DNA from 4 places in the Bradyrhizobium zhanjiangense genome. Region 2 is predicted to be linked to each of the others. Evidence: predicted binding sites of a transcription regulator. Region 2 holds the regulator's gene; each other region holds the start of a gene.
The links. Region 2 encodes LexA, which represses DNA repair genes until DNA is damaged. Its sites were predicted from a motif close to TGTTCNNNNTGTGTTCNG; they were not measured.
Positions count from the first base shown of each region.

Region 1: a site for LexA is predicted at 1,690-1,707, ahead of XH85_RS04260 (DNA recombination protein RmuC). Genes of this name have one in related genera too.
Region 3: a site for LexA is predicted at 1,589-1,606, ahead of recA (recombinase RecA). Genes of this name have one in related genera too.
Region 4: a site for LexA is predicted at 2,077-2,094, ahead of XH85_RS31730 (ImuA family protein). Genes of this name have one in related genera too.

Region 1 covers NZ_CP022221.1:908,766-911,878, reverse strand. The annotation lists gene fmt (methionyl-tRNA formyltransferase) at 1-847, opposite strand, end outside; gene def (peptide deformylase) at 1,040-1,567, opposite strand; gene XH85_RS04260 (DNA recombination protein RmuC) at 1,739-2,938, shown strand.
Region 2 covers NZ_CP022221.1:4,698,524-4,701,636, forward strand. The annotation lists gene XH85_RS45260 (hypothetical protein) at 104-538, opposite strand; gene lexA (transcriptional repressor LexA) at 1,117-1,818, opposite strand; gene XH85_RS22445 (molybdopterin molybdotransferase MoeA) at 1,996-3,113, opposite strand, start outside.
Region 3 covers NZ_CP022221.1:3,835,470-3,838,582, forward strand. The annotation lists gene XH85_RS17995 (hypothetical protein) at 489-656, opposite strand; gene XH85_RS18000 (hypothetical protein) at 1,123-1,314, opposite strand; gene recA (recombinase RecA) at 1,699-2,784, shown strand; gene XH85_RS45935 (hypothetical protein) at 3,111-3,113, shown strand, end outside.
Region 4 covers NZ_CP022221.1:6,605,209-6,608,321, forward strand. The annotation lists gene XH85_RS31725 (Y-family DNA polymerase) at 1-1,327, opposite strand, end outside; gene XH85_RS31730 (ImuA family protein) at 1,224-2,012, opposite strand; gene XH85_RS31735 (UdgX family uracil-DNA binding protein) at 2,178-3,113, shown strand, end outside.

The DNA of each region.
Region 1 (3,113 bases), 3.8 Mb from region 2:
TGATGCGGATCGCACCCTCGCCGCAGGCGATGGTGAGGTGGTCGTCGAGCACCTCGCCGGGCGCAGCTGAGCCGTTCGCCAATTCACATCGCAGGATTTTGACGCGCGCATTCTCGCTGACGTCCGCGAGCTCGGCCCAGGCACCGGGGAACGGCGACAGGCCGTGGATGTGGCGCAGCACCGCGCGTGCAGGTTTCGTCCAGTCGATCCGCGCCTCGGCCTTGTCGATCTTGGCGGCATAGGTGACGCCGTCCTCGCTCTGCTTTTTGAGCTGAAGCCCGCCGCGTCCGAGCGCGGCCATGGCGCGGACCATCAAATCGGCACCGAGCCGGGAGAGGCGATCGTGCAGATCGGCCGCGGTCATGCTGTCCGTGATCGCTAGCCGTTCGGCCATGGCGACGTCGCCGGTGTCGAGGCCGACATCCATCTTCATCACCATCACGCCGCTCTCGGCATCGCCTGCCATGATGGCGCGATTGATCGGCGCGGCGCCGCGCCAGCGCGGCAACAGCGAAGCGTGCAGATTGTAGCAGCCGAGTTTTGGTGCATCGAGGATGGCCTGCGGCAGGATCATGCCGTAGGCGACGACGACCGCAGCATCGGCATCGTAGGCGCGAAATTCGTCGAGCGCTTCCGGCGTCTTCAACGTCTTCGGCGTCAGCACGGGAACGCCGAGTTTTCGCGCAGCTTCCTCGACCGGCGTGGGCTGCAATTGCAGGCCGCGGCGCCCGCCGGGCTTCGGCGCGCGGGTGTAGACGGCCGCGATCTCGTGGCCATGCGCGACCAGCTCGAGCAGCGTCGGCACGGAGAAATCGGGCGTGCCCATGAAGATCAGGCGGAGGGGCATGGGACGAGACAATCCTCGGAAAGGAACAGAGTACTCGTCATGGCCGGGCTTGTCCCGGCCATCCACGTTCTTTCTCACTCGACGGACGAAGAACGCGGATGTCCGGCACGTTAGCTTGAAGACGCGCTTCGCGCTTTTGGGCTTGAAGACGCGCTTCGCGCTTTTGGCCGGGCATGACGGCGGAGGACGTGGTTACTCCCCCGCGCGCTTAGCGGCTTTCTCGAACTTCTTCATCACGCGGTCGCGCTTGAGCTTCGACAGATAGTCGACGAACAACACGCCGTTGAGATGATCGATCTCGTGCTGGATGCAGGTGGCATAGAGGCCTTCGGCATCCTCCTCGTGCACCTTGCCGTCGAGGTCGGTGAAGCGCACACGCACCTTCGCGGGACGCTCGACCTCCTCGTAATATTCGGGGATCGACAGGCAGCCTTCCTCGTACACCGAAAGTTCCTCCGAAGAGGAGAGAATCTCCGGGTTGATGAAGACACGCGGCTCGTGCTTGGTCTCGCCGTTCTCGTCGCGCTTGGCGAGGTCCATGGTGATCAGCCGCAGCGGCTGCGCGACCTGGATCGCCGCGAGGCCGATGCCGGGCGCGTCATACATGGTCTCGAACATGTCGTCGGCAAGCTTGCGGATCTCCGGCGTGACCTTCTCGATCGGCTTGGAGATCAGACGCAGCTGCTTGTCGGGCAGGATGATGATTTCTCTGAGGGCCATGGCGGCGATTTAAGCTGCGCGCCGGATGCGGTCAATCCGGCCAGGAACTTCGTTAACCCTCCGCTAACCATAAAACTTCAGCTTTCGTTAACCATAAAAATTAGTGGGTCGTTAACCACCGACGTTCCCTCTTCGTTCGCGCATTCCGGCGAATCGGGTAGAAGGGGACGCATGAACGAGATCATTGTCATGCTGGGCGACTGGCCGGTGCGCACGATCGATGCGCTGATCGGCTTCGGCGCCCTTATCCTCATCCTGCTGGTAGTGATTGCCGTCGTGATCGCGCGCTCCGGGCGGCGCGGCGCGGAACTCGCGATGGCGCATGCGATCCGGGCCGACGAGCTCGAGGAGCGCCTGAGCGAGGTGCTGCGGGCCCAGAGCGAGGCCTCGGGCCGGGTCGACGCCATGACCCAGGCGCTGGCCGGCCGCCAGGCCGAGATGGCGCGGGCGGTCAACGAGCGGCTGGATTCGGTGACGCATCGCGTCGGCCAGTCCATGGAACATTCGACCCGCAACACCATGGAGAGCCTGCGCGCGCTGCATGAGCGGCTCGGCATCATCGACAGTGCGCACAAGAACCTCACCGACCTCACCACGCAGGTGACGACCCTGCGCGACGTGCTCGCCAACAAGCAGTCGCGCGGGGCCTTCGGCCAGGCGCGAATGGAAGCAATCGTCCAGGACGGATTGCCCAAGGGCTCGTACGAGTTCCAGTTCACGCTCTCGACCGGCAGGCGGCCCGATTGCGTCGTGTTCCTGCCGGACCAACGCCCGCTCTGCATCGATGCGAAATTTCCGCTGGAGGCGATGACCGCGCTGCACGACGCCCGCACCGACGAGGAGCGGCGCTTCGCCACGCAGCGGCTGCGCGGCGACGTGATGAAGCACGTCAGCGACATCGCCGAAAAATATCTCGTCACCGGCGAGACCCAGGAGATGGCGCTGATGTTCGTGCCGTCGGAATCGGTCTACGCCGAGATCCATGACGGCTTCGACGACGTGATCCAGAAGGCCTATCGCGCCCGCGTCGTGCTGGTGTCGCCCTCGTTGCTGATGCTCGCGATCCAAGTCATGCAGCAGATCATGAAGGACGCGCGCATGCGCGATGCCGCCGACCAGATCCGCACCGAGGTGATCAAGCTGGGCGACGATTTGGGCCGCCTGCGCGACCGCGTGCTGAAGCTGCAAAAGCATTTTGCCGACGTCAACGAGGACGTGCGGCAGGTGCTGATCTCCGCCGACAAGATCGAGAAGCGCGCCGGGCGAATCGAGGAGCTCGATTTCAGCAAGGCGGATGCGCCCGAAGGCCCACATTTGGTGGCCACCGGTGCGCCGGAGCTGTTTCCGAGGAAGCTCCAGGCGGGGGAGTGACGTCTTCACCTCTCCCCGCTTGCGGGGAGAGGTCGGATTGCCACCGGCGATGCGAAGCATCGTCCGGCGCAATCCGGGTGAGGGGTACAGGTCCCTCGACGAGTTCAAATGTGGCGAGAGGCCCCTTACCCCAACCCTCTCCCCGTAAGAACGGGGGAGAGGGAGAAGAGGCAGC
Region 2 (3,113 bases):
CGGGTCCAGCCGGACTTCCGCAGAACATAAATCATACCATCTCGCCGGCCTCGGCCGGCGATGGCATTTTCAATCCTGGCCCGACCTGGTGGCCAGGGACGGCTCAGCCGATCGGCAGACGCGTGATCGTCGGCCGGCTGTCGGCATCGATCTGCGGCTTGTGCTCGCGCTCGCTGACCGGCTGCGTCACCGGCAGTTGCAGCACGGTTGCGTGCTGGCCTTCGACGAGCTGCGTCACCAGCACGTATTTGCCGTCGGGGAATTCGATCGCGTCATGATGGCGATCGGGAATGTGCGGATCGATCTTGCCGAACTTGCCGACGCGGGAGTTGATCGTGCGCGTCCAGATCCAACGATTGTCGTAACGGACGTTGTCGGCGAAGGCGAGCTCCGTTCCCGGCAGCAGGCAGACGGCCACGGTCGGGTCGGCCGCGGAAGCGAAGCCGCGCGTCGAGGTGCCGCGGAACGTTGTCGACACGATCGTCTCGCCGACTTCGGCGGGGCGCGATGCAACGGCATGCAGACTGTAGTCACACATCGGGTGCTCCTATTCGAAGATAGCAACCCGCGCCTCTTTCGGAGGCGCAAGCCTCTATCAGAGTGGAAGCACGTAACATTCTGCTTGGTTGTGGGCGAATCTGCGGCTGGCGTCAGTCGGATGCGATCACATTATCTTTCCCGAATCCAATAGGAACAAAGCTCGCTTCAGTGCATTTGGCGGATGCGAGCGTCAGCGGCCTGCGGGCGCCGACCATCCGGAATATGGCCAACTCGGCTGTGGCTGTCGCGCGACGGCACTTCGGGCGCTGCGGAATTGCTCACTCGTTGTCGCATGCGCCGACTTGCGGGGATGGTGCTGCGATTGTACTGCGAATGCTTGCGCTGCCGATGCAGCGATCAGCACAGTTGCGAAGGCGCTCAAAACGATCCTACGCATCGTTGTCTCCTCGATCTCTTGAGCCGCAAAGCGATGAGTGCTTCGGGCGGCATGCCGAGGACGTAGCGCTTGGAAAGGGGCCAGATAATCTGCCCAAGACCAGAAAGACTATCCAGCTGAAGCGGACAATCCGTCCGCTCCAATCGGAATCATCGGTATCGAATGACCACTGAGTCTTCTCAGTACTTGCGGTACAGTCCGATCAGCTTGCCCTGAATCTTCACCCGGTTCGGCGGCAGGATGCGCACCTCGTAGGCGGCGTTGGCGGGCTCGAGCGCGATCGACGCGCCGCGGCGGCGGAAGCGCTTGAGCGTCGCTTCCTCGTCGTCGATCAGCGCCACCACGATGTCGCCGGTATCGGCGCTCTCGTTGCGCTGGATCAGCGCCATGTCGCCGTCGAGGATGCCGGCCTCGACCATCGAATCGCCGCGCACTTCGAGCGCGTAGTGTTCGCCCGAGCCGAGCATGTCGGGCGGTACGCTGATGGTGTGACTGCGGGTCTGCAACGCTTCGATCGGCGTACCGGCTGCGATGCGACCCATCACCGGCACCGCAACGGGACGCTCGCCCTCGTCGGCGGGTGGGCTGGAGCTCGCGCGCACCTTGCCGAGATTGCCCTCGATGACGCTTGGCGTGAAGCCGCGGCGGTTGCCGGCGGCCGCCTGGAGCTCAGGCAGCTTGATCACCTCGATGGCGCGAGCGCGGTTGGGCAGGCGGCGGATGAAGCCGCGCTCCTCCAGCGCGGTGATCAGGCGATGGATGCCCGATTTCGAGCGCAGGTCGAGCGCATCCTTCATCTCGTCGAAGGAGGGCGGCACGCCGCTTTCCTTCAGACGTTCGCTGATGAACCGCAGAAGCTCGTATTGTTTGCGCGTTAACATCTCGACCAAAGTCCCCCGGTTGATGTCGTTCGATTGCGAGACGCTGAATTGGAGCGGCGAACCGCTACATCCTCGAAACAAATCATGAACGGACACTATATGTTCGATATGTGTTCCGCAACTGCTTAATTTTGCGTGAACACGACAAAGTTCGCGGAACACGTGTGGTGGATGCGCTCAGACGGGCAGGCGCAGCACCTCGCAAGGCGAGCCGGCTCCGGCCTTCGGCGCGAACGGCGCGCGCACGAGAAGTGCCTGTGCCGCAGCGAGATTCGCAAGCAGCGAGGAATCCTGGTGATGGACGGGAACGGCCACCAGCGTGCCGTCGTCGCGCTGTTCCAGACGTGCGCGAAGATAATCCGCGCGCATATCGTTTGCGCCCACATCGCGGCCGAGCACGGCGCGCTCATGGCGGTGATGAATCACGGATCGACCCGATACCGCACGAATCAGCGGGACCATGAACAGGAAGGCGCACACATAGGAGGAGACGGGATTACCCGGCAGGCCGATCACGCGCATCGCACCGAGCCGCCCATGCATCATCGGCTTGCCCGGGCGCATCGCAATCTTCCAGAACGCCATCGAGATACCTTCGTCCCTCAGCGCCTGCTGGACCAGATCGTGGTCGCCGACCGATGCGCCGCCGGTCGTGACCAGGATGTCGGCGCCGCTCTCGCGGGCGCGGCGGATGCCGGCGGTGGTGGCCTCCAGCGTGTCGGCGGCGATGCCGAGGTCGATGGTCTCGGCCCCCTCGCTGCGGGCGAGCGCGTGCAGGGCATAGCCGTTGGAATAGACGATCTGGCCGCGGCCGGGCGCGGCGCCTGGCATCACCAGTTCGTCGCCGGTGGCGAGGATCGCGACCTTCGGGCGGCGGCAGACGGCAAGCTGCGGGTGATTCATGGCGGCGGCGAGCGCGAGGTCGCGCTCGGTGAGACGGGTTCCCTTGCGCAGGAGCACGTCGCCTTCGGCGAAGTCAACGCCTGCGGGGCGGATGTGCCGACCGGGAATCGCGGCTTCCTTGATCGTGATGCGCGTGCCGTCCGCGACCGTATCCTCCTGGATCACGACCGCGTCGGCACCGTTGGGAACGACGCCGCCGGTGAAGATCCGCACGGCTTCGCCGGCGCCGACCGTTCCCGCGAACGGACGACCCGCCGCCACCTCGCCAATCACCGTCAGTCGGGAATCGATCGCCCCCGCGTCGGCCGCGCGCACGGCATAGCCATCCATCGCCGACATCGCTTCCGGCGGCTGCGTGCGCAGCGCCGCCACGTCGCGGGCGAGCACACGGT
Region 3 (3,113 bases), 860 kb from region 2:
CCGGCCGCACAACTGGCGACACACGGGTCGGCAAGATTCCACACCGTCCGGCGCAGCCATGGGGGAAACGTGGCGCGGCGGCAACGGGGTGGCATCATGGATAACGTAGAGCGGTCTTTCGCCGCCGCGACGGCGGCTGGCTTCGTCGTGCTGGTGATCGGCCTCGTGCTGCTGGCGCTGCTGTAAGGCGGCATCAAGCGCAGGTGCGGGGAGGCGGCCGGAGCTCCGCGCCGGCGCGCTTCGCCGATGGTGAATGGGCACCAATCTTTCAAAAAGGAGGAAAACAACCCCATGCACAGTAGGCTGTGAGGCGATTTCGTCATTCCATTAATGGCTTACTGGAAGTATTTAGATGCCATAATCACGCGGGATGCTCAGCCAAGCGTATCCCGGCGCGCGATGCTAGATTCCCGCGCGGTCAACGGCGGCCGCTAGCGGCGGTCAGGTTCTGCAGCGTGCCCAGGCGCTACCGCTCGCCGTCGTGGGCCTTAGTGGACCTTGATCTCGCCGAGAGGCAACCGCAGCTCGGCGGCGCGCTCGTCACGGTCCTTCTTGCGAAACTCGTTTTCCTTGCGCTCGAATTTGATCATCTCCTCCTGCGCGGCCTCCAGGAGGTGGTTGCGCCTGATGGCGCCGTGGTGTGTGTCTTCAGTCATGCCAGGGGTCCCCAGAGTTGCGGTCCCATCCCGAAGAAGGCCACAGACCGCGAAAAGGTTCGGTGCCTCAGGATTAAGGATTTATGACGGCGCTTGGGCCCGTGCGTCTTTGATGCGCGTCAGTTTCGGACGAGGATCCCATCGTGGCAGAGCAGACGGTTCATGCCGAGGGCAAATGCGCGTGCACGTCTGGTCAGGACGCGCGCGCCGACGAAAGCGACGATCGCGCTCACCCGATCTCGCAGGAATGATTCCAAGCATGGCGTGAAACGAAAGAGGCCGCCGAGGCGGCCCTCGGCGGCTTCATCTGCTGGCCTGCTGAAGCATGATCCGGACCCGAAGGGCCGCGTTGGCGCAAAGCGTGCAGCGGTTTTTCTCGCGATAAAGGTGGACCGCGTTTGCGCGGAGATCATGCTCAAACAATAATCGAAAGCGCGATGACGATGCTTCGTCATCTCATCGCGCGTTAGTGGCAGGGCTTGCCAAGCATCTGCGCGTACCGGCTGTGGCAACCGTCGTGCAATTGCGATTTCTTCGTAATTTTTGCACCGACTTTCGGAGCGCCCGATGAGATCGGAGTGTTCGATGTCTGCGCTTGCGTCGAGGCCGAGCCGACGAAGATGGCCAGGGCCACAACGATCTTGAAAACCGATTTCATCACGCCTCCTGGATTCAAGGGTACGAAATATAACGCTACATATACTAGCGTTACAAAAAGTAGCATTCAGGCGCAAGAGATCCAGCGAAACACCAATTAGGACAGTGCTACGAACGGTAGTTGCCCGGAATCCACTTGGCATCTGGACACCGGTACGGTGCCTCCCGCCGGGGCTGGAATTTCATCCCGAAACGAGATTGCAACCGGCAAAGGGGTCGCTGAAGGGCGGCCCCTTTTCGATTCAGGCACGAGCAAGGGGATTGGGACAGCCGCAAAGAACATATTGCGAACTGAGAACAAATGGGGTACATTATTTTTATCGCCGGCCCGTCCTCTCAATCGTTTGTCCCCCTAGCGAATCCTCGCCATAAGGAGCACGACCCAATGTCCGCCACTGCCCTGCGTATCGTCGAAGGATCTTCCATGGACAAGAGTAAAGCCCTGGCTGCCGCGCTCTCTCAGATCGAGCGCCAGTTCGGCAAGGGATCGGTGATGAAGCTCGGCAAGAGCGACCGCTCCATGGACATCGAGGCGGTGTCCTCGGGCTCGCTCGGGCTCGATATCGCGCTCGGCATCGGCGGCCTGCCCAAGGGACGCATCGTCGAGATCTACGGGCCGGAATCGTCGGGCAAGACCACGCTGGCGCTGCATACGGTGGCGGAAGCGCAGAAGAAGGGTGGCATCTGCGCCTTCATCGACGCCGAGCACGCGCTCGATCCGGTCTATGCCCGCAAGCTCGGCGTCAACATTGACGAACTGCTGATCTCGCAGCCCGACACCGGCGAGCAGGCGTTGGAAATTTGCGACACCTTGGTGCGCTCCGGCGCTGTGGACGTGCTGGTGGTCGATTCGGTTGCGGCGCTGGTGCCGAAGGCCGAGCTCGAGGGCGAGATGGGCGATGCGCTGCCGGGTCTGCAGGCCCGCCTGATGAGCCAGGCGCTGCGCAAGCTCACGGCCTCGATCAACAAGTCCAACACCATGGTGATCTTCATCAACCAGATCCGCATGAAGATTGGTGTGATGTACGGTTCGCCCGAGACCACGACCGGCGGCAACGCGCTGAAATTCTACGCCTCCGTCCGCCTCGACATCCGCCGCATCGGCGCGATCAAGGAGCGCGACGAAGTCGTCGGCAACACCACGCGCGTGAAGGTGGTGAAGAACAAGCTGGCGCCGCCGTTCAAGCAGGTCGAATTCGACATCATGTATGGCGAGGGCGTCTCCAAGATGGGCGAGATCCTCGATCTCGGCGTCAAGGCCGGCATCGTCGAGAAGTCCGGCGCCTGGTTCTCCTATGACAGCCAGCGCCTCGGCCAGGGCCGCGAGAACGCCAAGGCGTTCTTGAAGGGCAACCCCGACATCACCGCCAAGATCGAGACCTCGATCCGCCAGAACTCCGGCCTGATCGCCGAGCAGATTCTCGCCGGCACCCCGGAGCGCGACGCCGACGGCGAGGAGCCGGCGGAGTAAGCCTTAAAGCAGTAGAGTTTTCGCGAGGAGCGGGCGCTGAGGACGTTGAGTTGCCGACGTCTTCGGTGCCCATTTCGTTTGGGGGTGGGGTGGGATGCGTCCGCGATGAAGCGTCTGATCTTGACCAGTTCGTCCGGATTTGGGCTCGCCAAATCGGGATTGGCCGAAATTGTCGTTGCGTTTTCTTTTCGCTTTCAGTGGGGACCCTTGCCTTCACCTGAAATGCTTGCGGCCTATTTTGCGGCGCGTTCGGAGACGCTTTCACCCGGTGATCACTGGCCCGATGGGGCATCCGCTGGCCTAGTGCCATCCGAAACCGCAAGGATTTG
Region 4 (3,113 bases), 1.9 Mb from region 2:
ACGGCACCTTGATTGGCTCTGGCTTGTCGAACAGCCGCAAGGGGCGCAGCGGCGGCTCGCTCTCGGCACGTGCCGGCCATTCGGCCTGCATGGCAGCGGCGAGATGATGCTGCGCCGGCGCGGTCAGCACCGCGCATTCAGGGATATGGGTGTCCTGCGGCAGGTGCACGACGACACGCTTGCCGCCGATGCGTGCGGCAATGCGGTCGATCAGTGCGGCGAGCTCGTCATTGTCGTGGACATGAGCGTCGAGATCGCGCTGCTCCTGCACCACGATCTCGGTGCGGCTCGTCGACAGCCGCACCATGTCGAAGCCGAAGCCGGGATCGAGCGGATCGGCGAGTGCGTCGAGGCGCTCGCGGAACAGGCGGTCAATGACCGCGCTTCGCGTCACCGGACGTCCGGTCTCGACCGTGATCGCGCGCACCACGCCGTCGGTGCGGAAAAAGGCGGCTTCCAGGCGCCGCGCGCCCTTGCCTTGCTTCTCCATGGACGCGATCAACGTGTCGGCGAGCCGCGACAGCGTCATCGCAATCATGGTGTCGGTCGCGATCGGCTCGGCAAAACGCTTTTCCACGATGTAGTCGGGCAGCGGCTTGCGCGGGTTGATCGGCGCATCGCCCTGCCCCAGCGCATGCGCCAACAGCGTGGAGAATCGCGCGCCGAACCGCGCCGTGATCTCGCTCGGCGTGCGCGCGGCGACATCGCCGATGGTCTTCAGCCCGGCACGGCGCAGGCCAGTGGTGATGGTCTCGCCTGCGCCCAGCGCGGATATCGGCAACCGGCTGATCGCCTCCGCCTCCTCGCCATCGGCCACGATGGTGCCCGTGGCCTGCCGCGTCAGCGTGCGCGCGCAGACCGAGGTGCCGGCGATCGCCGCGCTGACGGCAAACCCCTGCCGGGCCAATGCGCGGACCAACGTCCGCAACAACGCGGCCTCACCACCGAACAGATGCGCGCAGCCGGTGATGTCGAGGAACAGCCCGTGCGGCGAATCGAGCGCCACCAGCGGCGTGAAGCGGTCGCACCAGTCCGCGACATCGCTGAGCGTCTTCGCATCGGCCACGACATCGGCGTCGAATACACGCAGGTCCGGGCACATCGCCCGCGCATTCGCCAGCGGCTGACCGATATACAGGCCGAGGCGCTCGGCGGCCTCGTCCAGCGCATGAATCACCAGCGCATTGTTGTCCTTGATGACGACGATGCTTGGATCATTGCTCTTATGCAGTCCGACGTTGCCAAAGAACCGCTGAATCCGATCGATTGGCAGGCGCGGCAGCCACAGGCTGAGGACACGTCGACGGCTCACTGAACTGGCACTCATCACATTTCCATTCCATGATCCACCGGCCACATGGGCCATGACGATTGCGCAAGAGCTCGGCATCGAAGCGCGGCGCCCCCCAGGCACTCCACACCGGGCCCGGCGGTGAATGCGCCGCGCGCAGCATCCATCGTGTTTCCGCGGTCGAGGGCATCGGTTGCGCGGCCATGCGCAGCAAGAGCCCGGTGACGCCGGAAGATTGCGCGGCCAGCGTCAGCTTGCGGCTCGCCACGAGATCGAACTGCCTGATCTCGCCCCAGAGCTCGAGCACCACGGCCCCCAGCGCATCGCAGGCGAGCGCGTCGGCTGAGGTGCGCAGTGCGCTCTCGACATCGGCGGCGCGCACCATCACCACGCGGCGCGGGTCGAGACCGAGTTCGGCAAGCCCGCTCATCGACAGCGCGCCGGTTTCGATTTCCGAAAAATCCTGCCGCACCCACAGCAGCGGCTTGCGTGCCATCACGCGGCCCGCAAGCCCCATGACGAAGCCCGTCGCGGCCGTTCCCTGCCGGCCCTCGCAAAACACCTCATGGATCGCCGCGCGTGCAAGCCCGCCCTTCAGCGCGGTATCCGCCTCGCTGTGGCCGAGCGCGACGCGATCGCGATGATGCACGACCTCCGCCGTCTCGATGCGCTCGATCTGGCTGCGCAAGGTCGCAAGCGCGCTGATGCGTGCGCCGCTCATGCTCGCCGCTCCTTCAGAGATTGATGCCGTGGTCCTCAAAAGAAGAACCAACGGCTGGCTCATTTGTTCATGATATGTTCTAATATAAAGCTAACGGCGCCCCGAGAGTCAATCGAATTGGCGCTCAGTCGGATTCATGAGCAGAATCAAGAGGATTCAAGTACCATGTACCTCATCACTCTCGACAGCCAGACCGATTTCGAGAGCTGGCGCAAAACCGCCCGCGCGCTCGCACTGCATCAGATCGCGCCGGCCGACGTGACCTGGAGCGTGCAGGGCCGCGCGAAAGAGGCGGTGCCGGCCGGTCTATGCGAAGCGCCAGGCATTCCGCTGATCGAAACCGACGGCACCTTCAGCGTGCCGGCCAATTTCATCGAGCTCGCCCGCATCGCGGCCCTGCACCGCGACGGTGAACGCTTTGCGCTGCTCTATCGCCTGCTGTGGCGGTTACGGACCGACCACGATCTGCTCGAGACCAGGGCCGATCCGGACGTCGCGCAGGCGACAGCGATGGCCGTCAGCGTGCATCGCGACATGCAGCGGATGCGCGATGTCATTCGCTTCCGCGAGATCGGACGCGAGCACAACGCACATTACGCGGCCTGGTTCGTGCCGGAGCATCACATCGTCGAATTCACCGCCCCCTTCTTCGCGCGCCGCTACGCCGACATGCCCTGGTCGATCCTCACGCCCGACATTTGCGCCCATTGGGACGGCCACGCGATCTCCTTCACCCCGGGCATCAGCCAGACGGAGATGCCCGGCCCAAACCGGTTGGAGGAAACCTGGCGCCGCCACTTTCGGCCAGACCACCCGATCACGCCGGAAGCACCGAAGAAGAGTCACAGGAACCTGTCGAAAGCCTCGATACTTGAACCCCTGCTCGTCGATGCCGAACGCTGGACCGGCGGGTGGATCACCCCGCGGCCGGAGGCTCCGATGAAACGCAAGCTAGCTGCCGATGATCTCGACGCGCTCCGTAAGGAGGCCGCGCATTGCCGCGCCTGCCATCTCTACAAAGACGCAACCCAGACCGTGTTCGGCGAAGGCCCGAAGTCCGCCAACATCATGCTGGTCGGCGAGCAGCCCGGCGACAAGGAA